One region of the Butyrivibrio sp. XBB1001 genome, then DNA from elsewhere that is predicted to be linked to it. Evidence: a T-box and tRNA genes for the amino acid it is inferred to sense, from the RefSeq annotation. Region 1 holds a T-box; the other holds one or more tRNA genes.
What was found. A T-box is a leader RNA that pairs with one kind of tRNA and senses whether it is charged. The one in region 1 lies ahead of proS (proline--tRNA ligase), so its partner is inferred to be a tRNA-Pro.

Region 1 (16,298 bases):
GAACTCCATCCTTGACTCTTACAGTTGATCCGTCTTTGATATAGCCTGTGTAACCTGAGGATAAGAGAGTGCTGAGATTGGCATCCCTTGGAATTCCTGTCTGCCATACCTCTATCTCTTTAGTGACCTCAAAATCATTGTTATTAATGGCTACAATGACAGCAGCTGTTCTATTAAATCTTCCATAGGCGATAAAATTGTTATCTGCCAGAAGTTCTCTGATAGATCCGGAAATAAGCTCAGGGCATTCCTTGTGGATAGCGATCATATCCTTGTGGAAGGCTATCATTTCTTTATCCTCATGGCCCCATGGGTATGTCCTTCTGTTATCTGGATCTGTAAATCCACATAATCCTGCTTCATCCCCGTAATATATTGTAGGAGCACCAGGCCATGTCATTTGAACAATAACTGCCTCTCTCATAACGCCTTTATTGATTCCTGTCTCTGCAGAAGAAGGCATAAGATCTGATACTCTTCCCACCTTCTGAGATGTTCTTGTAAGAAATCTTGAATGATCATGGTTAGACAATTCATTCATAGCAGTGTAAAGGGAAGGCATGCTGAAATTCTCGCCTCCACAGTAGTTCATAGTGTCAAAGAACTCTCTTGCGTTACCTACTCTTGCAGGCTGGAATTCGTCTGAATGTTTCTCCATTCCAGTCAGGAACCAGGTAAGTGGCTCCATGAAGGCATCGTAGTTCATTACAGTATCCCATTCATCTCCCTGCATCCACTCGCCTGCTGGTCCATAGTGCTCAGCCAAAATTATAGCCTCTGGATTGGCCTTCTTGACCTCTGCTCTAAATTTCTTCCAGAACTTGTGATTGTACTCCCTGGAGTGGCCAAGATCTGCCGCCACATCAAGTCTCCAGCCATCAGCATTGTATGGAGGAGAAACCCATTTGCGTCCGATTCTTATTATATAATCTTCAAGCTCCTTAGAGCCTTCATAATTGAGTTTAGGAAGGGTATCATAGCCCCACCAGCCATCATAATTTCCATTGTATGGCCAGTTTCCTCCGTTAAAAGAGAAGAAGTCATGATAAGGACTGTCGCCAGCCACATAGGCGCCTTTCTTATAATCGCTGGATTTTTCGTATATACGCTCTTTGTCCAGCCACTTGTTAAAGGAACCACAGTGGTTAAATACTCCGTCCAGAATTACTCTTATGCCTCTCTTGTGAGCCTCTTCTACAAGCTGCGCAAAAAGGGCATCACTGGCTTCCAGGTTCTTTTTACTGGTAACTCTGCTAATATATCTTGTGGACTTTGAGTTATCCTGTGAACCGTCATTAAGCTCACCCTCATCATCCAATATCACTCCAAAATGTGGATCAATATGATCGTAGTCCTGAGTATCATACTTGTGAGAAGATGGAGAAACAAACAGTGGATTAAAATAGATCACGTCTATTCCAAGGTCTTTAAGGTAATCAAGCTTGTCCATTACACCCTTAAGGTCTCCGCCGTAAAACTCTCCAAAATCCCATTTTGAATCTGGATACTGGCTCCATTCATCAACATGAATGCTCTTGTGTCCGTTATAAACATATTCTCCAGTCAGTACATCATTGGACTTATCTCCATTGCAGAATCTGTCAACGAAGATCTGATACATAACAGCACCCTTGGCCCATGATGGTGTAGAAAAGCCTGGAAATATCTTAAACTTCATGCTATCAAGGATATTCCTGCTGCAGCCTCTCTTATCGTATATCAAAGCATTGCCATCATCAGCACTTATCTCGAAGTAGTACATCACAGGTTCACTTCCTGTCTTCACTTCCACATCATAATAAGCAAACTCACCATCAGTTTCACTAAGGCGCATCTTGCGTCTCTCATTACCCCAAACAAGTGTAGGTTCTACCTTATCCCCTGCGGCAGTTCTAAGTCTTACCTGTGTCTTTCTATTCTTATCTGGTTCCGCTGGTCTTAAATAATCCAGGGTCATATCATGAAATAAAGCTTTTGTGTTCATACTCTTTCCTATACATGCAAAAAAGACAGCTACGACGCTGTCTTTTTAGAGAAGGTATTTCTTTCTTATGGGGTATAGCAAAAAACTATATAATGTATTGGGGGGTTACGCATATTATACTAACATCCACCCATACCCGCGTAAAGACTAATACTTCACAAATTTGTCAAAAACAGCTGTATGTTTTTGTGCATTATTACTAAATTATATTTCTACATCCACGTCAGTAATGATTTCTCTCCCCTCAAAGAGAGCTTCAAATTCTTCTCTGCCAATCTTTTCTTTCTCAATCAGCAGATTCGCACTGCTATGGAGTATATCTTCGTACTGAAGTATTATTTCCTTAGCTTTAGCATAGCATTTATCGATGATCATCTTAACTTCTTTATCGATTTCCCCCGCCATGAACTCACTGTGCTTTTTGGAATGAGAAATGTCGTATCCGATAAATACATCTTCCTCATTCTCATCATAATTTATGACGCCTATATTCCCCGACATGCCATATTTGGTAACCATGTTTCTGGCCTCAGTAGTTGCCTTTTTGATATCACTTGAAGCGCCAGTAGTAATGTCGCCGAAAATGATCTCTTCTGCAATTCTTCCGCCAAGAGAAACCATGATATCCTCAAGCATTCTCTTTTTGGTAATAAACATTTCATCCTTTTCAGGAAGTGGCATTGTATAACCAGCTGCCCCCAGTCCTGTAGGAATGATAGATATTGTATGTACTGGTCCAACTTCTGGAAGAACATGGAACAAGATTGCATGACCAGTCTCATGATAAGCAGTGATTTTCTTTTCCTTGTCGGAAATGATACGGCTATGCTTCTCAGTACCGATTCCAACCTGGATAAATGCTCGTTCTATATCCTCCTGCTTGATAACTCCTCTGTTACCCATGGCTGCATTAATAGCAGATTCGTTTAGGAGATTCTCAAGATCAGCTCCAGTAAATCCAGCTGTAGTCTGTGCTACCTTCTTAAGATCAACATCATCGGAAAGTGGCTTATTGCGGGCATGTACCTTGAGGATTTCCTCTCTTCCACCTACATCAGGTCTTGAAACAGTGATCTTTCTATCAAAACGTCCTGGTCTCATGATGGCTGGATCAAGGATATCTACACGGTTTGTAGCCGCCATAACAATGATTCCCTCGTTGGTTCCAAATCCATCCATCTCAACCAGCATCTGGTTAAGAGTCTGCTCTCTCTCATCATGTCCGCCGCCCATACCGGTTCCACGTCTTCTGGCAACGGCATCTATCTCATCGATAAAGACGATACATGGTGCGTTCTTTTTTGCATCTGCAAAAAGATCTCTAACTCTTGATGCACCTACACCAACAAACATCTCAACAAAGTCTGAACCTGATATTGTAAAGAATGGAACTCCCGCTTCACCAGCTATAGCCTTGGCAAGAAGCGTCTTACCTGTACCAGGAGCACCTTCAAGAAGAACGCCCTTAGGTATTCTTGCTCCAACCTTGGTGAACTTGGCAGGATCCTTTAGAAATTCAATGATCTCTGCAAGCTGCTCCTTCTCTTCTTTAAGTCCGGCTACATCATCGAGCTTGGTCTTATTCTCTTCGCTGGTGGACATCTTGGCTCTTGACTTGCCAAAGTTCATCATCTTGGCATTTGTTCCGCCTCCAGCCTGCATTCCAGTCATCATAGTAAAGAAAAATACCATGATAACAAGACCAACTACTATTGGAATAATACCGTTTATCAGTATATTCTCAGAAGGTATGTCCTTGACCTCCAAGATCACATCTGTTCCAGTCAAAAGAGCTTCTACCTTTGTGACGTCTGTTGAGTAAAAAAGAACCTCGTCACTTCCGTCAGTAAACAATACTCTTACAGATCCAGTGGGAGTCTCTGCATTTGGCATAATGACAACTTTTCCAACCTGACCAGCTTCTATATCTCTTGTAAGTGTTGTCACGTTGTACACATCATTACTATTATTTAGTAGTCCGCTGCCGTATTCCATAACAACTACAAAAGCAAGCATTATCAGAATGATTATGAACAGCGAATTAAAACTTCTGGATTTATTCAAATTCCCCTTACCCCCTTCAAGGATAATTAGTTGAACTCTACTACGCCAATGTAAGGAAGATTACGATATCTCTGGTCGTAGTCAAGACCATAGCCTACTACGAACTCATCAGGAATTTCAAATCCTGTGTAATCAACCTTGACATCTGTAACTCTTCTCTCTGGCTTATCAAGTAGTGTACAAAGCTTGATGCTGGATGGTCCTCTGTCTCCGAGCATCTTTATAAGATATGAAAGAGTTCTGCCTGAATCAACGATATCCTCAACAATAAGAACATCTCTGTCCTTGAGTGGTTCATCAAGATCCTTGACAATCTTAACTACTCCACTTGATTTTGTAGCACTTCCATAACTGGAAGCAGACATAAAGTCCATAGTTACAGGAACAGTAATACGCTTAGCAAGCTCACACATAAAGAAAACACCGCCCTTTAAGACGCATACCAGGTGAATTGACTTGCCCTGATAATCCCTGCTAATCATATCTCCCAATTCCTGGATTCTCTTATCCACTTCCTCTTCTGTAAGAAGGACACGAACTGATTCAGCCATTATTAAAAACCTCCATTATTCAATATTTATAGCTAATATCCTGCCTGTTGTATCGCTGATCTTATAGGCTCCACTCATTCGCACTCCCGGAACCCATAAAACGCTACTACCATCCGTCAAGAGATAAATCTCATCCCGTTTAGATTTTGGTACCTTCTCATCAGTCATAAGCTTGCTTATTTTCTTCTTGTGAAGGCCATCTTCCTGCTCTAGAAGGATGTAATCATCTGGTCTGCGGCATCTAAAAACAGCTCCTTGTATTCTATCATAATCGAACCATTTAGTATACGCTGACGACGGAAACAGTTTCCCACCATTATATTGCAATATACTTATATGTGCCACACCTAAATTTGGAATTTCAAACGATATTTTATCGCCCACATCCAAAGTCCGTGGTATTTCTACCTCTTTTGCACTATCAGGTGAATTTTTTGTGTCCTTTTTGCCTATGGTAAGTTCATCATAGCTTCTATTTGCTATAAGCCCATATGGCAGGTCCACAGAGGCGCTTCCGAATGAATCACAAGATAGAGCAAGTATAGAGTCAACATGGGCTGACGTGATGTCTTTTCTGTGAGGCGTGAGTTTCTCAAGACTTCTTAATATAATGTTAGCCTTAATAGCCTCATCACAGCCCCTAAAGGACTTCAGGTCTATCAAAAGCTTACTCTTATTCCCCTTGACTATCTGCTTAAAAGCATCATCAGTCCTATTCTGGATATAATCATCTGCCTTGGCAAACTCAATAGCAGCTCTGCACAAATGCGCTACAGCACTACTATTTACATCTTTTTCCATTTTTGGGATGAGAATATTTCTCACTATGTTTCTGGTATGGATATTCTCATCATTGGTTTTATCATGGCAAAAGAGCTGTCTCTTTGCTTTTAAATATTTCTCAATTTCATCTCGTGTGACGCATAAAAAAGGCCTTATTATGTTTCCTCTTACCGGTCTTATAGCGCCTGCTCCATGAAGTCCGCTTCCTCTTAGAAGGTTCATAAGAAGTGTCTCAGCCACATCATTTTGGTGATGGGCAACAGCTATACAGTCTGCACCTTTTCTTTTAGCTGTTTCCTCAAATGCCTCGTAGCGGGCGCGTCTTCCAGCCTCCTCCTCAGTCATCTTCCACTTTTTGGATAAGGCAGGAATATCTTTATTATAAAAATCACACTCTATATCATGTTCAGTGCAGAAGGCCCTTACAAAAGCCTCGTCCTCAGTTGCCTCTTTCCTGATACCATGATTTACATGCACCGCAACTATCTTAATGTTAAGAACCTTTTTTAGGGCGCACAGCACAAGAAGCATGGCAGTTGAATCGCCACCACCCGAAAAACCCGCAAGCACAGTGCTTCCGGGATTGATCATATTATTAACTTTAATAAACTCATAAACTTTATTTTCAAAATTATTCATAATAAACCTAAGGAAAAAAGCAAAGCGCAGACTTCATACGTTTCCTCGTATTGATGCCTGCGCCTCAGTTCATGATCAGTTGTCTTCATTTCTAAAGACAATCTCCCCGGGATATACTAGTCCCAGCTTATCTCTGGCTGTATCCTCTATGTACTTACGCGTATGCGTATACTTCTCAAATTCGGCAATCTCTGCACTTCTCTTATTTTCTTCTTCGATCTGTGCAACGAGTGCCTCCTCTCTAGCCTGATATTCATTGGCTTTTTTAACTAGCGAAACACTCGATATTGATACAACCGTGACTAAGATCAGCACTACAATACTAGCCCAGATCATACCTGCCGTATTTTGGAAGCGACGCCTTTTGTAGCGTGCTCGCCTTGCCATAATACTTTCCCTCATACAAAAAATATTGAAATTTTCCTAAATTTATAATAATACAGTTTTTTATTTCGTGTCAAATATAACGATAAAGCTGACTTACGTCCTCTTTATGGATGGTTTCCTGCACATCTAATACTTCTACATTTACGTCTTTGTTACCAAATCCAATCGTAATCTTGTCTCCAACCTTCACCTCTGCAGAAGCCTTGGCTGGTCGGCCATTTATCTGTACTCTCCCTGCATCACAGGCTTCGTTGGCAACTGTGCGTCTTTTTATAAGTCTTGTTACTTTTAAATACTTGTCTAATCTCATTTTAATCTCCTGAAGATGCAGAGGCTGTGCTTGCTGCATCGCTTATTTCTGTACTGCCTGAATGTGTTCCTCCATCAGATGATGAGGAAGAAGAGCTATCATCAGAGCTTTCTCCTGAACTTGCATCCTTGGAGGAGTCCTGTCCGCCAGAACTGGATTCTGAAGAAGCATCCCCTGATGAATCTGATGATTTCTCTGATGAAGCGTCAGAAGAAGAATCACCTGATGAACTTGAAGCTGTCGTAGCACTTGATGATGAATCTTCATCAGACTTAATCTTGACCATTGGCGGGAACTTATATTCAAGATCTGTCTTGGATGTATCTATATGAATTCTGTAGCTCTTTGTCTCGTAGCCATCTTTTTTCAGGATAACTTCATGGTTCCCGGAAATCTTGGCTATACTACATGGAATCATTCCTATATAACTACCATCAAAATAAAGCTCTGCTCCATTTGGTTCATCCACATATATCTTGTAGCCCTCGATCACTTTGTTCTGCGCTGGATTATCAGATGAATTCTGGCTTACTGTTTCTTTTTTCTTTTGCTCAGCCGTAGTTGCTGTGCTTGCGCTCTTATCCCTGCTTGCGTCTTTGTTGCTAAGATCAGAGGATTCCTTATGAGGAAGCGTAGATGCTGAAGCCGCACTACTACTTTCAACTGCTGCAGAATCCTTTTCCAAAGATAAGCTGATAACAGACTTGGGTGTTCCTATTTTGAGGTACTTGGTCTGGGTAATATAGCCATCAGCTATGATCTTCAGATTATGATAACCATACTGAATAGTCTGAGGAACCTTTGTCAGGACTCTCTGACCATCCACAAAAACTTCTGCTGTTTCCGGCTCAATCTCAAAGGTAACCAGGCCTTCCTTGGGCCTTGAAATGTTAACCTCACTTGTATCGACAACTGTTTCCTGATTACGGGATATATTAACTTCAGTCTGGTAATTGGCTCCATTTCCAAGGATTTGCAATGTGTAATCCCCTTCAGGCGCGCTTAGGAGCATGTTAGGCGAAATCTTATGAATTACTGCATTATCAAGCTCAATCCAGGCTCCGACAAGGCTCTGGTTTTCCACCATTTCAGATGATAGACTCACATAGCCATGCCCGCTTTCAACAACAACGCTATAAATATCATTGTCTATACCGCAAACTGTTACTGTGTCTGTTTCAAGGATATCCTCTGCAAGAGCCAGCTGATCTTCGGCTATGATAAGAGTCCTTGGATCAATCTTATAAATGCTGCCATCTACTCTTGCTGTGCCATCATATCTGACAAAGTCATGATCTCTTGTAGTTGCAATAGTCCAAGCCTTCCTGGAAACATCCAGCGTTGTGATATGCTTGGTACTCTTTAAAAAGGTAACATCTACAATCTGTCCAACTTCCAAAAGCCTAGGCGAAAGTGCCCTTCCATAGATGTCATACATCATACTGGTGTTGTCATAGCTAAGAGTGTAGGTCTTGCCTGTGGAGTGATTTCTAAGTCGTATTTCCTTTTTATCCACATCAATTGACCTAATGGCTGCAGTATCAGCTGAATCATACCTGCCAATAAGAGAAACGTTAACCTTCCCACCGCTTGTAGCCTCTGATACTACTGCGGAATTCGAGGCCATGATCATTACTCCAATTAACAAAAGAGCCAATATCTTTTTCACTTTTATCCCCTCAATGATCCCTCATAAAATCTCTTAGGCGCTCCGGCTCTAGCAAATACTCCCTGGTGTTATGCTCTGGATTGTCCAAAACATCCAAAAGCATATTACTTAGTATATTTCCAATTGTCTTTCCAGGCGTTACTCCAAGTTCTATAAGGTCTTTGCCATTTACAGCAAGGTCCTTTAGGGTGACACACTCTTTTTCCCTGAGAATTTCCTCATATAGAGCTCTTATATCTTCAATGTCTCTTAGCTTATCTTCTCTTGCAAACTCGCTCTGGGCAAGAGTGTCTGCGTGTCTGACCTCCAGCCAGTCATTAAAAGCATCTACGCCTACGCGGTTCATGGCTCTTCTGACGTTTCTGGGGGTAGCTTCAAATCTTTCATCGTGGTGCAGGATAAGATTGCAAACCTTATCCATAGTATCTCTGTCAAATTTCAGCCTTCTGAAAATATCCTTGGCCATTTTCACACCTTCCACATCATGTCCGTGGAAGTGGCTTATTCCTTCTTCATCTACTGTAATTGTAGCAGGTTTTGCCATATCATGCATTAGCATAGTGAGTCTTAATACTCTGTCTGGCCTTATTTCCTCCATGGCTTTTATAATGTGCTCACCAACGGAGTAAGCATGATGGATATTGTTCTGATCTGTCTCCATACATGCGTCGAACTCAGGCAATATGACCTTTGTTATGCCAAGTTCATATGCATCTCTCATTTTTTCTGGATGATCTGACAAAAGAAGTTTCACAAGTTCTACCTGTATTCTCTCAGCGCTTATCTTCTCAAGAGTTGGAGATAGCTCTTTTATTGCCTCTTTAGTCTTTTCTTCTATTGAGTAATCAAGCTGGGCTGAAAATCTTATCGCTCTCATGATCCTGAGTGCATCCTCAGAAAACCTCTCCCTTGGCTCTCCTACGCACCTGATCAGACCCTTTTTGATATCTTCAATCCCTCCAAATCTGTCTATCAGGCCCTCTTCTTCGCTATAGGCCATGGCGTTGATAGTAAAGTCACGCCTCTTCATATCTTCTGTAAGATTTTTGGTAAATGTAACCTCGCTTGGATGTCTGTTATCCTCGTACTTGCCATCAATTCTATAGGTAGTTACCTCATATCCCTCTTTTCCCATCATGACGGTAACTGTTCCATGTTCTATTCCTGTATCAATGGTTCTTCTAAAAAGCTTTTTGATATCTTGAGGCAGTGCATTTGTGGTGATATCCCAATCTCCTGGTATTCTGCCAAGGACTGCATCGCGAACGCATCCTCCAACTACATAAGCCTCATATCCAGCTTGGTGGATCGTATCTAATATTATTTTTGCATTATCTGGTAAATTAATCTTCATATCTCAATAATAGCTTAAACACCTTTACTTGTGAATAATATGCTAGGCAATTTCTCCTAATGGAAGTATACTAAATATATGTAATTAAGAGGATTTTATTATGAAATATCAAAAGGCGATTAAGATTTTCTTGTTGTCCTTTGCTGTTATCATCCTGCTACTTATCGCTATATTTTCGGTTAAGATGATGGATTTGATAGTAACTCCTCCTGATTCGGTCATCTCTTTAGACGATGATTGGACAGTAAGTTGTAAAGGACAGCTTTTCCACTGCGATGATATTTCTGAAGCCGACATTGGAGTAATAAATGAGTTCGAAAAAGTTATTATTTCGAGAACTCTTGATAATGTGGGCTTTGATGATCCATGTCTTTCTTTCTATTCTATTCATGCTCTTGTCTACGTCTATCTGGACGAAAAACTGATCTATGACTTTGGAATGGACTATTATCTGGATAGAAATACTGTTCCTAAAAAGAACCACTATATCAGTCTCGGCAATGATTACGCAGGAAAAACTCTCACCATTCAGCTAATTGGTGGAAGAAATGCCTCTTTTTCCGGGCTGTCAAGCGTATATATGGGCGAAAGAGATGACATCCAGATTCTCGACTTTCATAAATCCTTTATACCTATCGCTGTTGGTGCCTTTTTGTTCACCTTGGGAATCATCCTTATAATCCTGTCACCATATCTTTTTATTTATCACAGTAATGACCTTCGAATTCTCTTTAGCGGGTTAATATCCATTATGCTGGGCATATATGTCATGTCCTATTACAGGGTTTTCGACCTGCTTTTGGATAACAGTATCAACAATACAATTCTTGAATATGCTTCACTTTATAACATTCCAACTGTAATAGTCGGCTATCTGATGAGTGTATATAACGGAAAAGCCAAAAAGATATTTGCCAGTCTCTTTTTAATTGACATCGGCCTTTTCCTCACATCAATAGTTGTTCATTTTGCTCACATTGCCAGATTTTCTGACTTTACTCACGTTCTGCACATTGTATCCGGAATAGAATTTGTTATTTCTGTGGTCCTGATATTCCGGGACTATGCTGCCCATAGAAACGATAGTGTAAAAAATGTTTTTGCTGCAGACAACATATTTGTATTTGGCCTTGTAGCTTTCATGTTGTTTTCCGTAATAGATATCGTCAGATATAACCTATTGAAATATGGTCATGGAGGTGGTGAAACCAATGCTTCGCTCACAGGTTTTACCCTTGGCGCCCTGATATTTGTGGTTTGCCTCATGATCAGCTACCTATATTACAGTTTGTTTAGCTCAAATATTGCATCTATGCAAAGTAAAATCGCGGATTTAGCTTATACTGATGCACTTACAGGTCTTTCAAACAGAGCACGGTGTGAGCAGGTAATGCAGATGATTTCTTCTGAGCACAGCACCTATGCCATCATAAGCCTTGACCTCAACAGGCTAAAACAGGTAAATGACACCCTTGGACACCACGAGGGAGACCGTCTCCTTACAGGTTTTGCTACAATTCTATCTGACTGCTTCTGGGATGCCAATCTGGTAGGACGCATGGGCGGTGACGAATTCATCGTTATTCTGATGGAAGATAGAACTCTTAATCTAACAAAGCGTATTCATGAGCTTTACTCCATCATAAGTGACTGGAATCATAAGGAACAGGCTTTTCAGTATAGCGTTTCCTATGGATATTCCTACAGCTTTGAGGTTCCAAACAGTTCAGCCAATGAGGTCTATATGCTTGCAGACAACAGGATGTATGAGATGAAACGTGAGCATCACGGAAAAGAAGATCAGGAGGTGACTACTAATGTATAAAAAGAGATCTTTCCTGATCATTGCTATTATTCTCATGCTGGCAATAATTGCCGGCCTTAGTCTTATGTTCTCTTTTACCCCCAAATATCCTGTTATTACCCTCGACAAGGGTTGGACCATTTCTTATCGCAATGAACACTATCTAAACACAAACTTAGAACACCTTGGGTCCCAGATAGATACTACCTTTTCAAAGGGTGATATCCTCACACTTACCATGCCAAAACCCCTTCTTGACGTAAAAGCGCCCTTCCCTTATCTAATGTTTAAAACTCAGTTCTGTGCATATGAGGTATATCTTGATGATGTTCTTATCAAAAAAGAATACACGGAAGACACCTCTGGTTCAACCTTTATCGGCATCGGTTTCCATAGTGTAGGGCTTCCAGCGGATTATGCAGGAAAAAAGCTATCGATCATCCTATATATTACAGAAAACGACTCAAGAGCTGATATCTTAAGTCCTCTCCTTGGCAATTATGATGACATTTACAGGATTCTTTTAAATTCTGTTCTTTTCCCTGGCTTTACATCCATTTTTCTAATCCTGTTTGGATTAGTATTCCTTATAATATCTCTTTTGTTCTATGTAAGGACAACTGGGGTATCCTCTCAGGTTGTATGCTCTATACTAAGCTCAGTTACCGGGCTGTGGATGATAAATGCCTATGATGTGATTGATTTTTATGTTAGTACTCCCTTTGCCACATTTTTGGAATACTCCGCAATGTATCTTATTCTGCCCCTGATGTATCTTCTTGTTTATATCCTTCACAAGAGACAGTCCAATTCCGTTACAATCTTTCTGGGATTCTCAAGTTTGATATTTGCCGGACTCTTTATCGCCCTTCATCTTTTTAACAGGGTTCACATCCATCACTTCAGAATGCCATTTTATGTTATGTGCCTTCTGGGACTAGTTCTTTTGATAGTTTATGACATAAGAGATATAAAGGCTAAATCCAAGAATCCCTCCACCAGAATCCTGATGCTGGGACTAACGATTCTGGCTCTTTCGTTTACAGTGTATGGCATCGCAGGATTGTTAAGCGTCATAGTAGACTATAGACAAAGCTATGTACTAAACTTCCTTGTTCCAGCTGGAAGCCTGTTCTTTGTTATAACGCAGCTATTACATCATTTCATCTTTATGACAAGAACCTTTGCCCAGAGACAGGAATATGCCTCACTGACTCAGATAGCCTACGTTGACAATCTAACGGATATTCCTAACAGAGTAAGCTGTGATAAAAGGCTTTTGGAACTTAATCAATCAGAAGATGACTTCTGTATTCTGAGCCTTGACCTGAACGGGCTAAAAGAAGTTAATGATAACTCAGGTCACCCCGCAGGAGACAAACTTCTTAAATCCTTTGCCACATGCCTTAAGGATGTATTTGAAGGAACCGGCGAGTATTTCCGAATTGGGGGCGATGAGTTTTTAGTTCTTTTTACTAATATAGAAAAAGAGCTGCTGGATTCCATGCTGATGACTCTTGATTCCAAACTCCTTGCTCTTGATGAAACAGATCCGGAAGCTAACCACAGCGTATCTTACGGATATGCTTTTAGGTCAGAAACCAAGGATAGAGATACTCATTCAGTAGTCATGCTTGCTGATAAAAGAATGTATGAATATAAGCGCAAGTTCTATAGTCACATGATGAAAAGAGATTAAGTATTATTAGGAAAAAAATAAGCAGGAGAACCAAACTTGGCGCTCCTGCTTTTCTTTTGTCCTATAACACTAATAGAATTAGTATGCTCTTCCCCAGTAAACCATCTTCTTGGCTGGCTGTCCGCATACGATACACTTGTCTGAAAGATTCTCCTGCTCGAATGGAATGCAACGGCTTGTTACATTGTATTCTTCCTTGATCTTGTCCTCACACTCACGGCATCCGCACCACATAGCCTTTACAAAGCCCTTTGTCTCCTTGAAGGCCTCTGCAAACTCTTCCTTATTGTGAGCTGCAAATGTGTGCGCCTGAAGGTGTGCCTTAGCTCTATTGAACATATCGTTCTGAATCTGATCAAGAAGCTCTGCCATCTTGGATGGAACTTCATCAATTGCACATTCAATCTTTTCTCTTGTATCACGACGGCACAGTACGCACTTGCCAGCCTCGAGATCCTTAGGTCCGATCTCTACACGAACCGGAATTCCTCTCATCTCCTGCTCAGCGAACTTAAAGCCTGGTGTTCTGTCTGTATCATCAACCTTAACTCTGAAATCTGAAAGACTCTCAGCAATCTTATTTGCTGCCTCAAGTACTCCTTCCTTCTTCTGCTGGATAGGAATAACTACAACCTGGATTGGAGCGATCTTAGGAGGTACTACAAGACCTGAGTTATCACCATGTACCATGATCATAGCTCCGATTGTACGTGTTGTAAGTCCCCATGAAGTCTGATTTACATAGTGAAGCTGGTTATCCTTGCCTGCATACTGGATTCCAAATGCCTTGGCAAATCCATCGCCAAAGTTATGGCTGGTTGCGCTCTGAAGAGCACGTCCATCATGCATAAGAGCTTCTACAGTATATGTAGCCTCAGCTCCTGCGAATTTTTCTTTATCTGTCTTCTGGCCCTTGATAACTGGAATAGCCATATCGTTCTCAAGGAAATCAGCATATACATTGAGCATCTGCTGTGTACGCTCTTCTGCCTCTTCAAAAGTAGCGTGTGCTGTGTGTCCTTCCTGCCAGAGGAACTCACGGCTTCTAAGGAAAGGTCTTGTCTCCTTCTCCCAACGAACTACGCTGCACCACTGGTTGAGAACCTGTGGAAGATCCTTGTAGGAATGAATCTCATTCTTGTAGTAATCGCAGAAAAGAGTCTCTGATGTAGGACGTACGCAGTATCTCTCTGTAAGTGGCTCAAGTCCTCCGTGTGTTACCCATGCAACCTCTGGAGCAAAGCCTTCTACATGATCCTTCTCCTTCTGAAGAAGTGATTCAGGAATAAACATTGGAAGGTAAGCGTTCTGAACGCCTGTTGACTTAAATCTTGCATCAAGATGCTTCTGGATGAGCTCCCAGATTGCATATCCTGCTGGTTTGATAACCATGCATCCCTTGATGTTAGAATAGCTTACAAGGTCAGCCTTGATGCACACATCTGTGTACCATTGTGTGAAATCTTCATCCATGGATGTGATTTCTGCTACGAGTTTTTTGTCTGCCATTTTTCTTCTCCTTTTCATTGTTTCTGTGTTGCGCAGGTCTAAACCAGCGCTTTACAAAATGCGGGATTAAAGGCATAAAAAAACCTTCTGATCCCTACAACAGGGACCGAAGGTAATCGGCGGTACCACCCTATTTAAATCTGGTCTATGGCAAATATCCCAGATTTCTCTTCATTAACCCTTAACGCGGGATACGCTGTGCTTACATAACCTGTCACTCTCCGAATACGTTTCTAAATATGGCTTGTGATCAGTAATCTCACACAGAACTCCAAGGCAGGTTCACTGTTTTATCGTAAGGGCCTTCCACCAATAGCCCTCTCTCTGAAACGCTTACGCAGTTACTATTCCTCTTCAACGTCTATAAATATATTTAAAGATGATTTTATTCACATTTCAAATTAATGTCAAGAAATGATTTGTGATAAAAATACTGATATGCATACCAAATAAATCTTTTTGTACATTTATGAAGTTATCATATAAACTATATCAATCAAACTGCCGATATAAATGGTGATAAGGGTTAATGTGCCAAAATGGATTTTTGTGCCAGATGCGTCATGGAGGATGCAAATGTCGGTAGGTATTCTGAGTAATGTAACTTCATACTCAAATATGTACACAGGTAAATCTTCATGGGGCGAATCTGCGTCAAAATCCTCCTCAGGTCCAAATATCGAGAATACCGAAGGTTCTGGCTCTGATATGCTGAGAAAGCTGGAGTACAACCGTTGGAAACAGGAAAAGAAATCCAGCGTCGTTGAGCAAAGCGTAAGCTACGCTGACCAGCTTAAAGCCTCCAGAAATAAATCTAAAGAAATATCTAATGAGAAAAAGAAACTCCAATATAGTTTCAAGAAAATATCTTCACAAATAATCCGCAGTAAAAACTCGGTCAGTGCAAGAAGCGCCGTTCAGGCTGCAAAGCGTGAGGTTATGCGCCTTAAAAGGCTTCGAAACACTGGTGAATACGATGATGAAGAGCTTCAGCTTGCTATAGATCACGCCAAATCAATGGAACAGGTAGCAAGGAAAAAAGCCGTTCACCTGGAGCAGGAAGAAATGGTAGAGCGTCACCAAAAGGGCTTTGGTGCTGCACTTGAAGAAATAGAAGATAAAAAGGCCGAAGACGAAAACGAAAATCCTGAGGAATTAGAAGAACTTGAGGACAGCGAAGAATTAGCAGATGCTGCTAATGAAGGTGACCTTGATGTTGATTCCCAATACATTCCAGAGATGGATCTTCAATATGAACTCCAGCAGTCTCTTGAAGAATTATTAGCAGAAAACCAATACGAGCTAGAAGAAATGATGGCATCGATAGCAGAAAATACTGAGCAGGTTGCAGACGCATCCTCACAGAGCATGACTGAAATGATGGATCAAATGAATCAAGCCATGTCTGAAATGATGGAGGATCTTGATCTTACAGAGTTGTCAGAGACCCTATATGCACCAGACCCTAATATGTCTGAGGATGACCTTAAGATGCTAAAGATAAAGCACCGCGCAAAAGAAATGAAAGAAATCGCCGAAGCAGAC
Region 2 (16,298 bases), on a different contig from region 1:
CATGAATATCGTTCCACACTTACTCGGAGGAGCAGGGGATTCTCCCCGCAACTGTAAATGGGAGGTGGACCTAAAATTTGTCTTTCGCAGGCGCAGGGGTTATAATAAGGTGTTGTAGTATGCGACATTATAATCAGATGCAGCTTTCTTCCTATGAACTGCATCAAGCTTAGCGAGGATAATTTATGAATTATGGAAAAAGAGGTATCGTAGCGCAGGCGAGAGCCCTTAACTCCGGTACAGATAAATGGGGTAAAAAGATTTCTCTTTTTGGCCTTTATGCAGCTCTTTCCCTGATGATTGGAACAGTTATCATTGGTTCCAGTGCAGGACTTGGTGTGTTTAATGGCATTAGAGACACATCGCCTGATATCACAAATATCAGCGTTACTCCAAAAGGCTTTTCAACATTTGTATATGATACAGATGGCAATCAGATTGCCAAGCTTGTTTCTACAGATTCCAACCGTATTCCTGTAACCTGGGATATGATTCCTGAAAATCTGGCCAATGCATTTGTTGCCATTGAGGATAACAGATTCTATGAGCATAACGGAATCGATATCCAGGGTATCATAAGAGCTGGAGTTGAAGGCATTAAATCTGGTGGTGATTTTTCGCAGGGTGCCAGTACTATAACCCAGCAGCTCATCAAGAATAACGTCTTTTCCGGATGGACCAATGAAGCTACCATGCAGAAGATTAAACGTAAGATTCAGGAGCAGTACTTGGCTGTTCAGCTTGAGAAGACTATGTCCAAACAGGAAATACTCCTCAACTATCTGAACACTATCAACCTTGGATCAAACACACTAGGTGTTCAGGCAGCTTCTCTTCGTTACTTTAATAAATCCTGTAGCGAACTTACTCTTTCAGAGAGCGCATGTATAGCTGCTATTACTCAGAATCCTAGTAGATACAATCCTATTACTCATCCTGAGAAGAATGCCGAGAGACGTAAAAAGGTTCTGAATGACATGTGTAAGTACGGCTTCATTACAGAAGTTGAGCGTGATTCAGCACTTGAGGATGACGTATATTCCAGGATTCAGAATGTCAATCAGGAGACAGGCGGAGATTCTACTATCAATTCTTACTTTGTAGACGCTCTGACTAACGATGTACTTGATGACCTCATAGCAGCTGGATACAACGAGACTCAGGCCTATACACTTTTATACAGCGGTGGACTTAAGATCTATTCAACACAGGATTCCAAGATCCAGGCTATTTGTGATGAAGTTTATCAAAACGAAGAAAATTATCCATCAGGAACCAAGTGGCTTCTGAGCTATGAATTGTCAGTTCAGTCCCCAGATGGTACCGTGACTAACCATAGCACAGAAATGTACCAGTCCTATTACAAAGAACGTATAAAAGGCTTTAACCTGCTCTACTCCTCTGAGGAAGCAGCCCAGGAAGCAATTGACGCTTACAAGGCCGATGTTATGGGCGAGGGCGACACAGTTCTTGGTGAGAAGATAACACTTACTCCACAGCCTCAGGTTTCTATTACTGTAGAGGATCACAGCACAGGATATGTGGTTGCCATGGTAGGTGGCCGTGGTCAGAAAACTGCCAGCAGAACACTTAACAGAGCAACAGATGCATATCGTCAGCCAGGTTCTACCTTCAAAGTTCTTTCAACCTACGCTCCTGGTATTGACAGCGCCGGCCTCACGCTTGCTACTGTATTTAACGATGCCCCATTTGCCTATGATAATGGAACTCTTGTAAAAAACTGGTGGGGATCTGAATATAGAGGTCTTAATACTGTAAGAACAGCCATCAGAGATTCTATGAACGTCATTGCAGTTGAGGCATTTACACTTATCACTCCTCAGCTCGGATACGACTACCTCAAGAATTTTGGCTTTACTACCATAACTGATGGAGTGGTCATAAACGGTAAAGTTTACTCCGATATCCAGCAGTCAACTGCTCTTGGTGGACTTACCTTTGGTGTAAAAAATATTGAGCTCAATGCCGCATACGCAGCAATTGCTAATGGTGGTGTATACATTGAGCCTAAGCTATATACTAAAATTGTCGACCACGATGGCAATGTGATCATTGATAATACTGAGCCCAAGTCTAAGAGAGTTTTAAAAGAGACAACTGCATTTCTTTTAACAAGTGCTATGTCAGACGTTGTTACAAGCGGCACCGGTGGATCAGTAAACTTTGGCACAACTGCTATTGCAGGTAAGACTGGTACAACTACAAACTATGTTGACGTATGGTTTGCAGGTTATACCAACTACTACACAGCAACTACATGGACTGGCTATGACAACAACGCTCACATGGGTGATCCTGCTGAGAAAAATCTCTCCAAGACAATGTGGAGAAAGGTCATGTCCAAGATTCACGAAGATCTTCCATACTCTGGCTTTTCTGTTCCATCCGGAATTGTAACAGCTACTGTATGTTCAAGATCTGGCAAAGCTCCTATAGAAGGCTTGTGTAATGGAACTCTTATGAGTGAATACTTTGAAGAAGGAACAGTTCCAACAGAAAGCTGTGATGTCCACTATGCGGGAACTATGTGTGCTATCGACGGTCGTCCAGCTACAGAGTTCTGTCCATTTAAGACAGCAGGTGTATTTGAGCTCACCCCCGAAGTTCCAGCAGCTCTACAGTCCGGCTTCGTAAATTACACACCGACCAATTCGGCTTATACTACAGTGACTGATGAGAATGGCAATGAGGTCCGTGTTCTTAATACCTGCCATCACACTGGAGAGTTCATGACTCAGGAAGGAATTGACGCTATAATTGCTGCGGAACAAGCTCAAGCAATTGCAGCGGCTCAGGCAGCTCAAGCCGCAGCTCAGGCAGCCAATCCAGAAGCTCCTGCTCCTGAACAACCAGCAGCCGACTCAGTAGTCAATGAAGTTCCAGCAGATGTATCTGCCGGCAACTAACAGGCCATCGTTCTATTTAAGAAAAAAATGCCATATCCCGCATCGCGGGTTATGGCATTTTCTATTGCTGTACTACTCACCGTCCTTCAAGTTTACGCTGCAGTATGTGCATTAAAACTGCGGAAACATCTAAGAAAACCTGCATTTGTCAGTGATGAGGGTCATACGCCCTCAAGATCAAATTGTGGAATGAAGCTCTCTGTTGCAGTTTCGCCTACCTGCATAAAGCCATTTACAACGCCAATTTGGGCCGCATAATCCACAAGGCTATCATATTCCCCTTTTGTTACCTTTCGGTCAATTTCAGGGTATCTGGAAAGTTCTCCGTTAGGGGTGTACTGATTCAAGAGACTAATATATATATTATCTCCATATTTATCATAAAGATATTTCACTATAAGTTTGCCTTGTATCAGCATTCCAGGCATCAAGAGATGTCTTACTACAACGCCCTTGGTCATGATCCTTTCACCAGATATCTCTTTTTCCACAAAGTCAGGTTCAGGCCTTTGTCTTACCATCTCTTCTATGGCCGCCTTAGCTGCTTCTACATAGCCCGGTGCCCTGCTATACCTAACAGAGTCCTCATCTCTTATATACTTAAAATCTGGAAGATATATATCAACAAGGCCATCCAGGCTTTTTACAGATTCAAGCTCCAGATAGGATGAGGTATTAAAAAGAAATGGGATCTTGATTCCTCTGTTTTTGGCCCTTTCTATGGCAGTTCTGATAGTTGGGATAAACATATCACCTGTGACGAGATTAATATTATTGGCGCCCTTTTCCTCAAGTTCAAAGAAGATATCCACAAGCCTGTCAGTACTAATAACCTTGTATGTCTGCCCACGGCTGATAGCCTTGTTCTGGCAAAAGACACAGCCCATATTGCAACCGGAAAAGAAAACCGTTCCAGAGCCTGATGTCCCTGAAATACAGGGTTCCTCCCACATATGAAGGGCCGCTCTCGAAACACATAGATCACTTTTTACCTTACAAAAGCCAGTAGTTAAGTTTCTGTCCACTCCACATTTTCTAGGGCACAATATGCAATTATGATATTCTGCATGATCATCTCTCACTGGCTGCACCGCTTATTTTATGCTTTCTCACATAGTAGATATAATAAAAGAAAAATAGAATCGAAGTTGTTATCCATGTAATCGGGTAACTAGTCTCCACCATCTCAATTGTTCTGTTATATGGAAAGGCCACCAGGATCCATACAACCCTCAGAAGACAGATTCCGCTTAGAGTAATCAGCATAGGAACCAGAGCGGATCCCATACCACGCAAAACTCCAGAAAAAATCTCAACTCCCACATAAGTCACATAAAATGGGGCCAGGAATTTTATCATCTGAATACCAATATTGATTACAGACATATCATCCACAAATATGTATAAAAAGCCCTTTCCAAAGAAATATAAAACAATACTAAGTGGAATTGTTATTATTGCTGCAATTGCAAAGGCCTGTCTTGTACTACTTCTCACCCTGTCATACTTGCCAGCGCCGTAATTCTGCCCAGCAAAGGTAGTAACCGCGGTTCCAAGAGAACTAATAGTCATCCAAAACAGAACATCAATTTTACCATAAGCTGCCCAGGCCGCCGTGGTATCTTTTCCAAAACTATTAATAGAAGCCTGAATAAGCATATTGGAAAGAGTATACATTGTAGTCTGGATTCCTGCAGGAAAGCCAATACTGATGATCCTTAAGAGCATCCCCTTGTCTATTCCTATCTTTGTTATGTAAAGTTTAAATGAATCATTACTCTTTGCAAGCATATATACCACAATAATGGCGCTAAGTACCTGGCACATTACTGTTGCTATAGCCACACCAATAACACCCTCAGTAATTCCCATTTTGCCAAGTCCAAGGCCTATGACAAAGAATATATCTAAAAAGATATTAACAAAACAGCTGATTATCAGAACTATAAGCGGTCTTTGAGAGTCACCTACCGCCCTAAGGATACCAGCTCCCATATTATAAACGAGGTTAGCAACCATTCCAATAAAGTATATCCTCAAATAAGCCGTAGAGGCCTCTATTACCTCTGGAGGCGTCTTCATAATATCAATAACCCATGACGAGGTTATAAGGCCTATTATGGTTATCAGAATGCCACCAGAGATAGCCATGGCAATTGCTGTGTGCACGGCCTTTTTAACCTCTTCCTTCCTGCCAGCGCCATAGAACTGCGCAATTACTACAGTTGCTCCAGAAGAAAGCCCCATAAAAAAGCCCACAAAAAGATTGACTACCATTGCGGCAGATCCGCCAACAGCAGCAAGTCCTTCACTTCCAACAGCCTTACCCACAATAACAGCATCTACGGTGTTATAAAACTGCTGAAAAAAAGCTCCCAAAAGAAGAGCCCAGAAATATGAGATCATGCCCTTCCAAATGGAGCCTTCAGTTATTATGTTATCTGATGTAGCCTTTTTTATTCCAAACATTGTTTCCGCACCTGTTTCTAACCTTATGTTTCAAAGAAATCATTTATCACCTATATACATGATACATGATTTGTAAAATAATTTTTTGTAAATTAAAAGTAAAAAGCAAAAGGTGCTTCATGTATAAACATGAAACACCCTCTAATCCTGCGGATAACAGGACTTGAACCTGCACGGTCGCCCACTGGAACCTAAATCCAGCGCGTCTGCCAATTCCGCCATATCCGCATAGTGAAAATTATAAAATAAAAATCCCTACTCTTCAAACGAAGTCTAGGGATTAACAATGAGACACGGGGGATTCGAACCCCCGACAACTTGATTAAAAGTCAAGTGCTCTACCACCTGAGCTAGTATCCCATATAATCTTGTATCTTCGCTGCGACACTATAACAATCCATCGCATCTAGCTGGGCTAGCCGGATTCGAACCGTCGTATGCAGCAGTCAAAGTGCTGTGCCTTACCGCTTGGCGATAGCCCAAGATTGTAAGAGCTTAAGCCACATTCAGCTGGAGCTTCTACATAATAATTGTATGCCAAGTTGAAAGCATATTCAAGAAAAATGCTCCGACATAAATCGGAGATTCTCTTAAAGGGTGGCTAGAGGGACTCGAACCCTCGATCTCCAGAACCACAATCTGGCGCGTTAACCAACTACGCTATAGCCACCATATTAACGGACTGGGAAGATCACTCAGACATTAACCATTGTCTGTATCTACCCTTGGCTCGTACAGACCAAGGTCAGTACTCTGCTCAAAAAAATAAGTGTGCCCGAAGGGATTCGAACCCCCGACCCACGGCTTAGAAGGCCGTTGCTCTATCCAGCTGAGCTACGGACACACGTTGAAGTGTTGGATAAAATATATCCAAAGCGGGTGATGGGAATCGAACCCACGTATCCAGCTTGGAAGGCTGGTGTTCTACCATTGAACTACACCCGCAGATGTGCGTTACGTAAGTCGGGGTGACAGGATTCGAACCTGCGACCCCCTGCTCCCAAAGCAGGTGCTCTAGCCAAGCTGAGCCACACCCCGATTCGTTTTTCGTTATTGCCTTAAGCCGTAACGCAAGAAGTATTATATAATGATTTTGAAGCAAATGTCAACACTATTTTTACAAGTTTTTTTTCGTAATTATAAGTACTTTATTTCATAAGATAATTCACCATCATCCTGGATGGAAAGCACTAAATAACTGGGTTTTCGTCCTTCTTGTCTCGGATAAGATAAGCTACCTGGATTAAACAGATATACACCATCAACATTTTTTGCAACTGGTTTATGTGTGTGACCAAAGATAATAATATCTGCTCCTCTTGATATTCCTTCACTCTTTATACTCTCAAGATCCATACTTACAAAATAATTATGACCATGGGTTACAAAAAATGTATGACCATCAAGTTCAAATTCCAACTCTCTCTGAAGGTCAGAGAAAAAGTCATTATTGCCTGATACAAAATACACAGGGCAACCTACTGCCAGAGCAAATTTTCCCTCAGAGCCCTCAAAATCGCCACAGTGTATTATTCCATCCAATGGCTCTTCTATATCAAGAACATCATAAAAATTCTGATCTCTTCCGTGAGTATCACTTACAACTAGATACTTATGCATACTTCCAAACAAAACCTTTCTTTACGCCATTTTTTAGCCAATGATCAGCCCTGAATTTCTCTTCTAAGGACCTTTTCCATTTCCCTAAGGGCCTTACCCCTATGGCTGATGGCATTTTTTTCATCCTCTGTGATCTCAGCACTTGTCTTGCCATATTCAGGCAGGAAAAATATAGGGTCATATCCAAAACCATTACATCCAGCTATTTCATGAGCTATATGGCCCTCCATCTTACCAAGCGTTCCAAACTCCCTGCCATCAGGAAAAACAGCAGAAATCGCGCATACGAATCTTGCTGTACGCTGCTGTTCTGCCACCCCATCAAGTTTGTCTATTATAGCCTGATTTTTTATATCATAAGATGTATCCTTGCCCATATATCTGGCTGAATATATTCCTGGTTCTCCATTTAAATAATCAACTTCAAGCCCCGAATCATCAGCAAGGACAATGCTGTCATCCTGCGGGTTGAGAGCCTTTAAGCTCCTCGCTACTGATCTTGCCTTGATCATCGAATTCTCAGAAAATGTTGATCCATTTTCTTCTATATCATCAGTCACTCCGGCATCTGCCATAGACAAGATTTCCATCCCAAGATCTCCTAGAATCTTGTGTATTTCCTTGAGTTTACCTTTATTACCAGTTGCAAATACTATTCTCATTTTATCTCCTCAAATCCCTGCATTATGCCCTGATAGAGCCCTTCTGCAAGTTTATGTTTGTATGACTTATCAGATAATCTCTCCTGGTCTTGTGTTCCTCCAAGACTTCCCACTGATACCCTTGCAGATGGAACCTGGCTATAGGATAAAATATCATCATTTGTTTCATAGACACCTACCACATCTGCCCCAGCTTTTGAAGCGCAGGATGCTGCCATAAGTCCCGCAAATTCAGCATTATTAAATCCTCTCAAAAAGAACTCACCATTATAGTAAGACCTTACCCCATCCTGATGATTCTCATAGCTTTCTGTTCCAATCCGCAGTACAAGATCCGCCTCAGTCTCATCTATCAGTTCACTGACCCTTTCAGGTGAAACCTCTCCTGATGAAAGTCTCGTATAATAAAACTTAGTACTGCGATCGTCAGCCTTTTCAGCCTCTCCCTTTAGCAAAAGAGCTACATCAAGCGCTATATCTTTTTCCAAAGGATCTGCAGAGTCACGTTCTACCACTGTATCAGGCGCCACAGGGTCAACCACAACAATGTTGTCATATTTGTCATAGGGCTTAAAAAAGCTCACCTCAATAGTACTAGACTCCGTCAAAGAACTCTCGTTAGCATATAGTCCATCTAGTTTAAAGTCAAGGCACACACTTCCTGAGTCATTCTCCGAAATGCACACAGCACTCTCTATGATATCCAGATCCGTCAACACCGCATTATCCAGATAAAATCCTTCTTCACGCCCATCTATGTATATCAGAAGTTCGTGATCAATATATCTGTCTTCCAGAATAATATCATCAGAGCTCACGCTCTTTGGAAGTGGGATAGTTAATTTCCCTGATTGACCATTGGAAACCTCACTACTGATAAGGAGATTAAAAGATTCCTCGCTAAAGCTTCTGTCTATCTCCTTCCCAGCAGCATCAGTTATCAGGATATGCTTGGTGGCTGCCCTTTGAAGCATCATGATCATGCAGACCCCCGTGAAGACAGATGTCTGGTAAAAAAACTTCTTCATTCCTGCATTATTCATAATCAATCATCCATTTCTCTTAGGGGGCTTGGGTCCCATAAACTGATAAAAGTAAGTCTTTATCATACCGTTGTAGATCTTACGATTCTTGTCAGCCTTCTTGCCGATGTATTTCTCAGCCTGCTCAAATCCGGTTATAAGATACATTGACCAGGCATCAAGTTCTTTATACCTTGCTCCAATTGTCTTATAAAGGGCTGGTAATTCCTTCTGGTCGCCAATACGCTCACCATAAGGAGGATTAGTTATTATAAAGCCATATTTCTTCCTATGACTTAAATCTGCAATATCTCTTGCCTGAAAATGGATCATATTCTCAACACCGGCTTTTTTGGCATTGATGCGGGCTATTTCAACCATCTCAGGATCAAGGTCATATCCCTGAATATCTGTTTCTACACTAGTATCTATCTCATCTCTGGCCTCGTCTCTGACATCGGTCCAGTTCTGAGGTGTAATGATATGTGTCCAGCTCTCAGCAGTAAAATGTCTGTTCATACCAGGAGCTATATTTGCTGCCATCATTGCTGCCTCAATAGGAATAGTTCCACTACCGCAGAATGGATCTACCAAAATCCTGTCTCCATGCCAAGGTGTCAGCATGATAAGCGCAGCTGCCAGATTCTCTGCTATAGGTGCCTTGGATTCCAGCTTTCTGTAGCCTCTTTTGTGAAGAGAATCTCCTGTGGTATCAAGAGCAACTGTTACTTCATCTTTCATGAGAAAAACCCTGATAGGATAGCTTTCCGCATCCTCTTTGAACCAGTCAGTATGATAACTCTGTTTCATTCGCTCCACTATGGCCTTTTTAACTATTGATTGTATGTCTGATGGGCTAAAGAGCTTACTCTTTACACTAGAGGCCTTTTTAACCCAGAATTTACCTCTCTCTGGAATAAACTCCTCCCACGGAAGCGCCTTGACTCCCTGGAATAATTCCTCAAAGGATTCTGCGTGGAAACTTCCTACCTTGATCAGAATTCTCTCTGCAGTCCTAAGGCAGATATTGGCGCGGCATACAGCATCAGCATCTCCTTCAAAGGTGATTCTGCCATCCACTGACTCCACAACATCATATCCAAGGTCAATAATTTCTTTTTTTAGTACCGCTTCCAGGCCAAAATGGCAAGGAGCTATAAGTTCCATTTTCTTCATATACTCTTTCTTTCAATTAAAAAATTATTTGTTCACTCTTTTACAAACAAGGTCATTATATCATAAAAAGGAGCCCGCTATTATAGCGAGCTCCTCAGAGTAGTAAACTTTTTTATTTTACAAGAATACCATTCTCATCAAATGTATATTTCTTGCCCCATTTTGTGATAGTTTCGTTCTTGGCAAGTGTGTAATCACCCTTAGCATAATACTTGTTATCACCAACTGTGATCCAATCCTGTCTAACGATTCCACCATTTGCTTTTGCATAGTAGGTATAACCATCAACATCAAAGAAGCTATTCTTAACCTGATGGTAGTTCTCATCAAAGTAGTATCTGTTGCTCCACTTTGTCATAAATCCTGTAACAGCCCTGCCTTCTGCATCCATGTAATATGTATACTCATCTACAGTTACATAGTCGCTCTTGACCATTGAGCCATTTGCCTTAAAGAAGTAGAGATTTCCATTAATTTTGTTAAGTCCTGTAAGAGTCTGACCATCTTCTGTAACAAAGGTTGTCTTGCCCCACTTTGTAACAAAATTGCCCTTTATTTCAGGTTCTACTGGTTCTTCCTCTTCCGCATCTCCAGCAGCATCTTCTGAAGATCCAGCAATATCTCTTTCATCCTTAACAGCCTCATAACTTCCGTTAAGAGAAGCAACTACATCAACAGCATCAATTCCAGCTGCTGTAAGAGCGGATACACCTGTATCTGTGAGCTTTAAGAAATCTCCAAGAGATATTCTGCCATCAGATGTTCTAAGTGAAGCTGCAACTGCATATGGATCTGAAGCGTTAGCATAAGGCGCTTCCAGTGATGCGAACCAGTCATCGGAAACCTTGAGTCCTTCTGAGTTAGCACTCTCGCCATCATTCCAGAAGAAGTTAAGCTTGCCATAGATATTGTTCTTATCCTGTGTTCCCTTAGCCTTGATGTTCTCATTTGTGCCTGTTCCAGTAGTACGATATGAAAGAACACCGTCAACATAGTAGTTTGTATTTGCTGTGTCATTAGTATAAAGAGCTACATTGTTGCTGCCATTATTAAATGACATTGAGTTAAATACCTGGATATCAGGGCCAGAGTTTGAATCAATACCCTTAGCCTTATTTCCCCATGCTACTGAATTGATGAGCTTATGAGGACCAGAAATGCTAGATCCGCCCATCTTAAATCCGTTACCATTTCCTTCATCCTTACCATCAACACCGTATCCATTAGCAAAGGCTACACAGTTCTTAATTGTAACCTGTCCGATAGGACCTGATTCAACCTTGGCAAAAAGATCCCATCCGTCATCAGCATTGTTGTAAGAGATACATCCGTCAAATACAATTCCATCACCGCAGGTAAGCTTTGCAGCAAATCCGTCTGCATCTTCGTAACCTGCATCTGCATTGCTATAGGAAGTGCAGTTAAGGATAAGATCGTAGCTAGGCCATTCATCTCTAGCATCTGTTGAAAGATATCTGCTGATCTGAATACCAGTATTACCATTTTCGTAGGCACGGATATCTTCAAGTGTTATATGACTACCAGATACCTGGATACCCTTAAGGGAATTACCAGACTTTGTACAGTCAATTCCCTTTACATGCCAGTAATCACCAGCAAAGATAAATCCTGCGCAAGCGTTGTTAAAGTCAAATACTGCTCTTCCACCATCAGCTATAAGTTTGATTGGCTTTGAAGGTGTTCCATCGATTCCTCTCTCAACCTTAACTGTGCTCTTAAGACTATATGTGCCTGCTGCCACAACAATTGTCTGGCCAGGCTGAGCATACTTAACAGCTGTATAAATATCTACAGGATCAGCCTCTGTTCCTTGTGCATCTGCCTTACCAGCAGGTGTTACATAGATCTTTTCATCATCATTAACAGTTGCATATCTTACTACATGCTCAAACTCAGCTGTCTCATAGGATGAAAGTCTCTTATGATCATCATTGTCAGGAAGGAAATCAGCATTTGGAGTAAATGTAACTGTAAATGCATTATCGCCCTTTGTAAGCTTGGTTACTACGCTTGTTACCACGCCAGCTTTTACTTCCTGAGCATCAATAAGTGCTTTACCAGACGCATCCTTTACAGTAAGGATTCCGTCTGCGTTTCCTGAATACTGAAGCTCATACTTAGCAGTATTTGAATATGTAGCTGAAACAATCTGGTAGTTTGGAGCTACATATGTAACTGGCTTTTCTTCTGCAGGAGCATCCTCAGAAGGATCAATTACTGTAAGCTCAATATTGCTGAATGTTGCCTTAAATGTTCTTGATGCAAAGAAACCAACATAAATATTATCAGAATCTATAGCACTAAGAGCTTCTGTATCATAGAACTTCTTTGTTCTGAGTACATTGCCGTTCTCATCAAGATAACTTACAAAGAAGCCTGTGTTATTCTTCTGGATACGAAGAGTTACAGTTGTGATCGGATTCTCAATTGTACCCTTTGCTGTTCCAGCTGTCTCTTTTGCAAACAGGTTGTATGTGCCTGTTCCCTGTGGTCCACAGCTAATTTCAAGAGGATACATATGAGAAGAAAATGCCTCATTTATAGTTGCTGTATCGCCGGCCTCAAGAAGTGGAAGATTCTCAGTTGTAGCACCTACCTTCTCCTGAGCGCCAAGTCCAAGCTTCATTGTGATCTTATCTGGTGTAACATCTTCTGTTGCATCCTGTTTGTCAGCATCATAGTAGTACTCAACCTTTGTTCCAGATGCCATGTAGGAATTGTTCCAGAAGGTTGCGCTGTTACCATTTACCCCAACTCTGTCTGCAGCCATAAGGCCAAAGCCTTCCTGGCCATTAGTAAATGCCCATGTATCAATTGTAGCTGTAGCTGTAAGAGTAAAGTTCTTGCCAGCTGGAACTGGTGTGTAATAGAAAGCAAGGCCATCTGTAGAAGCTGGTACAATCTTGCCCTTATTACCTGTGTTCCATACAGTCACTGATCCATCATCATTTACTGAATATCCTGTATGTGATCCCTTGGATACTCCTGAACCAAATGCTGCAAATACCCACTCGCGCTCACTTTCTTCTGTGATATCCACAGAAAGAATAGCTGCTTTTGAAACATCATCGCCGCGATTAGCCACCAGTGATATCTCATATTCATGGCCAATGTTCAGATTTGTAAATGTATAAGAATATTCTGTTGTATCATTGTCAACTGCTGCCTCTGGAGTAACAGTTGCCTTGTCCAAAGATGCAGAGTCTGTCTTATCTGTAGCAAGAAGCGAATAAGATGTTGCTTCTGGAACTGAATAGAACTTAACTACAACTGTTCCATTTCCCTTATTTACTGCATTTTTAAATGCTGGTGTTGCAAGAGGAAGAATAAATGAGAAAGCATCTGTCATAACGGACTCCTTAATCTCTTCTTCATCATCTCTGGAAAGAACAGCCTTGAATGTATACTGGCCTGTCTTTGTTGGCACAAAGCTCTTTGTGAAGGAAGTTCCTTCTGCAATTGAATTTACGGAAGAAATCTCATTTCCTTCAGCGTCAAACATTGTGATAACAAGACTGTCACCACCATCAAATCCAACTGCACCCTGTACAGTAACATCGATTTTGCCAGCATCAGAAGAGTTAAGCTTAACTTCTGAAACAACGGGTGCTGCAACACTGCTCCAGTCAGCTCTTTCTTCTACAACAGCTGCTGCTCCATCTGTAACCTCAGCCTTGAAGAAATAGTTAGATCCGCCTGAAGGAATAAGATAGTAAGTTCCAGCCTTTTCAAGTTCAAAGCTTGAGATATAAAGGCTATTCTTGACTGCGCCATCACCGGAATTTGATACCTCTGCTCCGGAGGCATCAAGAATTGCCATAGGACGGTTGTCGCCACCGCAAACCCACCAAACTTTTACTGTTGCATTATCGCTTGATGTAGTAAATTTAACTGCATTCTTTTCGGTAGAGCCGGCTCCACCCCAGTTGATCCTGACTCCTGATGTATAGCCATCATCCCAGGTCTTGCTGCTGGTATCTACCTTAGTCTTAGCTGAATAGATAATTGTAAAGAAGTCATCTGTTCCAGTCTTTTCTGCTTCTCCATCAGCCTTTGCTCCAGCAGAAAATGTTGCCATCTGCGCTGTCTCAAGCACATATGTTACAGGCTCTGCTACAACATCCTCAGTTACTACAACCTTGAAGATGTAGTTATTGTTTACGCTGTTACCAAGGAAGTAAGTTCCAGCTTCCTCAACTCTGAGAGTTGAAATATATGGTGAATTCTTGGTCCATGTTCCCTGTGTAGTAGCAACTGCTGCTCCAGTCTTGTCAAGAACAGTGATCTGACGGCTGTCATCTCCGCCCTGTGCCCACCATACCTTAATGGTTGCTGCGTTCTGTGTTGTAAACTTGATCGCATTCTTCTCTGTAGAAGCAACGCCACCAAAGTTTACTCTCTGAGCAGATGTATAATCATCTTCCCATGTCTTGCTACTGGAATCTACCTTTGACTTAGCACTGTAAATAAGTGTGAAGTAATCCTCTGTGCCAGCCTTCTGTGTATCTCCATCAGCCTTTGCTCCAGCTGCGAATGGCTCAAGTGAACTTGATTCAAATACAAACTCTGTAGTCTGAGAAACTGGTCCTTCAGAAGGAGTTGGTGCTGCAGGCTCATCCTGTGAGCTTCCATCTGGGAATTTGATTGACATATCCTTGCCGTTTGCTGTAAATGGATCCCAGTCTCCAAGGAAAGCTGCTACTGAAATAGCTGTTCCATCTGCAAGGACTGCAGTCTGTGGCTGCTGTACCCATGTCACACGATTTGCGCTGTTGTTCTCACCAGAAACTTCATAGGTGCCATACTCAACGTTTCTTGCCGACTCTCCACTAAGAGATGTGTTCCAACCAGCTGGCTGGATAAGTGAAGTCTTGGCATTTTCATCATAGGCTCCATCCTTCCAGTTTGTAGCCTCAACAACTGTATCAAAGAATACTACCTCTGATGTATTTGCCTTCCATGGTCTTCCAAACTGACCTGGCTTGGATACATACTTGGATGCTGTATCTACACCTGGTGTTGTGCTCTTAACTGTGCAGTTATACATAAGATATCCGCGCTGAGCACTTGATGCCTGCTGTGCAGCTGTTATATAAGCCACATCATTTTTATCTTCGCTTGTATTAAGAACAAGATCACACTTTGCAAACACTGCTGTCATTCCGCCAAAGATATAATCTGTTCCGCCATATACTGCGCAGTTGTAGAAAGCTGCTGTAGCATTGTCTGCACCGTAAAGTGTATCCTGACGGCCAATAATGCGGCAGTTCTCAAAATAGATCTCTGTAGCTGACTTTGTAAGTGCCAGTGCTGCTGCTCTTTCTACATATTTTTTATCCTGAACAGTTGTATCAAAGGCCTTCATAGAAGCTCTTTTTACTGTTCCCTCTTTGGCACCAGACTGAGGAACGATAACATCCTCTGCTGCCTTCTCAGACATGTACTGGTTAAAAGAGTTCTCGAAGATAATGTTCTTTGCTTCAAATCCTGCAGCATCAACTACTACTGAAGCATTCCAGTATGTAGCAGTACCTGAACCAGGGTTAATAACCTCTGTATATCCATTAGCCTTATTAGCTGCAAGAGCCTCTGCATCATACTTGTAAGAACTATTCATGCTGTAGTATGTGTAGCCATGGCCATAGTACCAAGTCACACGAACTGCATTCTCATCGATATCCACACCAGAATTTGTAAGTGCATTTGATGGTGAATTGCTTGCATTTTCAAGAGTTACATTAGGAACATCAATAACAAGCATTTCTTCATAGTTGCCTGGCTGAACCTTGATCGTTACTCGCTCGCCATCTTTTCTATCCATAAGACGAACAGCTGCAAGTGCATCGCCAATTGTCTTATACTCTTTATCTGCGCCAACTGTAAGCTCTGACTTGTACTCTGTCTGATATACAGCTGCTATTTTGGTCAGATAAGATGAACCCAGAACAGTGATATCTACATATCCTGCTCCGCCCTTATAGTCATAGGTATATGTCTCATTACTTGAAGTTGTTCCAGTCTTTACACCAACTGATGCTTCGTTCTCATTTTCAAAGTAGTAGGAGTACTGATAATTACCAGTTACCTGAATCTGGCAATCTCCCTTTACAGGAACGGAAATTGTGCCAGCTCCACTATACAGATACACACCGTTATGAGATCTTCCGTTTGTCCATGAAAGACCGTTATAAGTTCCTTCAGTAGCATTTGCAAACTTAGAAACAAAAGAAGCATCTGCGAAATCCCACTCTGTTATATCAGAAGAGAAGGCAATTCCCTTGCTAACAGCTGCGCCGTCTACTACAAGGTCGCTTGTGAGCTTCTGTACATATGCTCCTGAGTTGGAAACCTCAACCTTGTACTGACCATTTCTAAGAGCTATACCCTCTGTGCCAGTAAAC

Region 2: it encodes a tRNA-Pro, which carries the amino acid that the T-box ahead of proS (proline--tRNA ligase) is inferred to sense. The anticodon was not compared.

Annotation. Positions count from the first base shown of each region.
Region 1 is NZ_AUKA01000012.1:639-16,936, reverse strand. It holds gene G631_RS0111005 (alpha-glycosidase) at 1-1,984, opposite strand, end outside; gene ftsH (ATP-dependent zinc metalloprotease FtsH) at 2,189-4,048, opposite strand; gene hpt (hypoxanthine phosphoribosyltransferase) at 4,075-4,599, opposite strand; gene tilS (tRNA lysidine(34) synthetase TilS) at 4,615-6,021, opposite strand; gene G631_RS0110985 (FtsB family cell division protein) at 6,097-6,408, opposite strand; gene G631_RS0110980 (RNA-binding S4 domain-containing protein) at 6,479-6,718, opposite strand; gene G631_RS0110975 (PEGA domain-containing protein) at 6,720-8,387, opposite strand; gene G631_RS18905 (CCA tRNA nucleotidyltransferase) at 8,398-9,741, opposite strand; gene G631_RS0110965 (GGDEF domain-containing protein) at 9,842-11,566, shown strand; gene G631_RS0110960 (GGDEF domain-containing protein) at 11,559-13,244, shown strand; gene proS (proline--tRNA ligase) at 13,323-14,753, opposite strand; T-box leader at 14,852-15,120, opposite strand; gene G631_RS0110950 (hypothetical protein) at 15,330-16,298, shown strand, end outside.
Region 2 is NZ_AUKA01000006.1:188,051-204,348, forward strand. It holds gene G631_RS0107320 (transglycosylase domain-containing protein) at 186-2,927, shown strand; gene G631_RS0107325 (radical SAM protein) at 3,089-3,880, opposite strand; gene G631_RS0107330 (MATE family efflux transporter) at 3,999-5,396, opposite strand; tRNA gene G631_RS0107335 (tRNA-Leu) at 5,545-5,624, opposite strand; tRNA gene G631_RS0107340 (tRNA-Lys) at 5,684-5,756, opposite strand; tRNA gene G631_RS0107345 (tRNA-Gln) at 5,807-5,878, opposite strand; tRNA gene G631_RS0107350 (tRNA-His) at 5,993-6,066, opposite strand; tRNA gene G631_RS0107355 (tRNA-Arg) at 6,167-6,240, opposite strand; tRNA gene G631_RS0107360 (tRNA-Gly) at 6,271-6,341, opposite strand; tRNA gene G631_RS0107365 (tRNA-Pro) at 6,360-6,434, opposite strand; gene G631_RS0107370 (metallophosphoesterase) at 6,534-7,016, opposite strand; gene rdgB (RdgB/HAM1 family non-canonical purine NTP pyrophosphatase) at 7,061-7,678, opposite strand; gene G631_RS0107380 (N-acetylmuramoyl-L-alanine amidase) at 7,675-8,721, opposite strand; gene G631_RS0107385 (THUMP domain-containing class I SAM-dependent RNA methyltransferase) at 8,728-9,876, opposite strand; gene G631_RS20140 (pectinesterase family protein) at 9,989-16,298, opposite strand, start outside.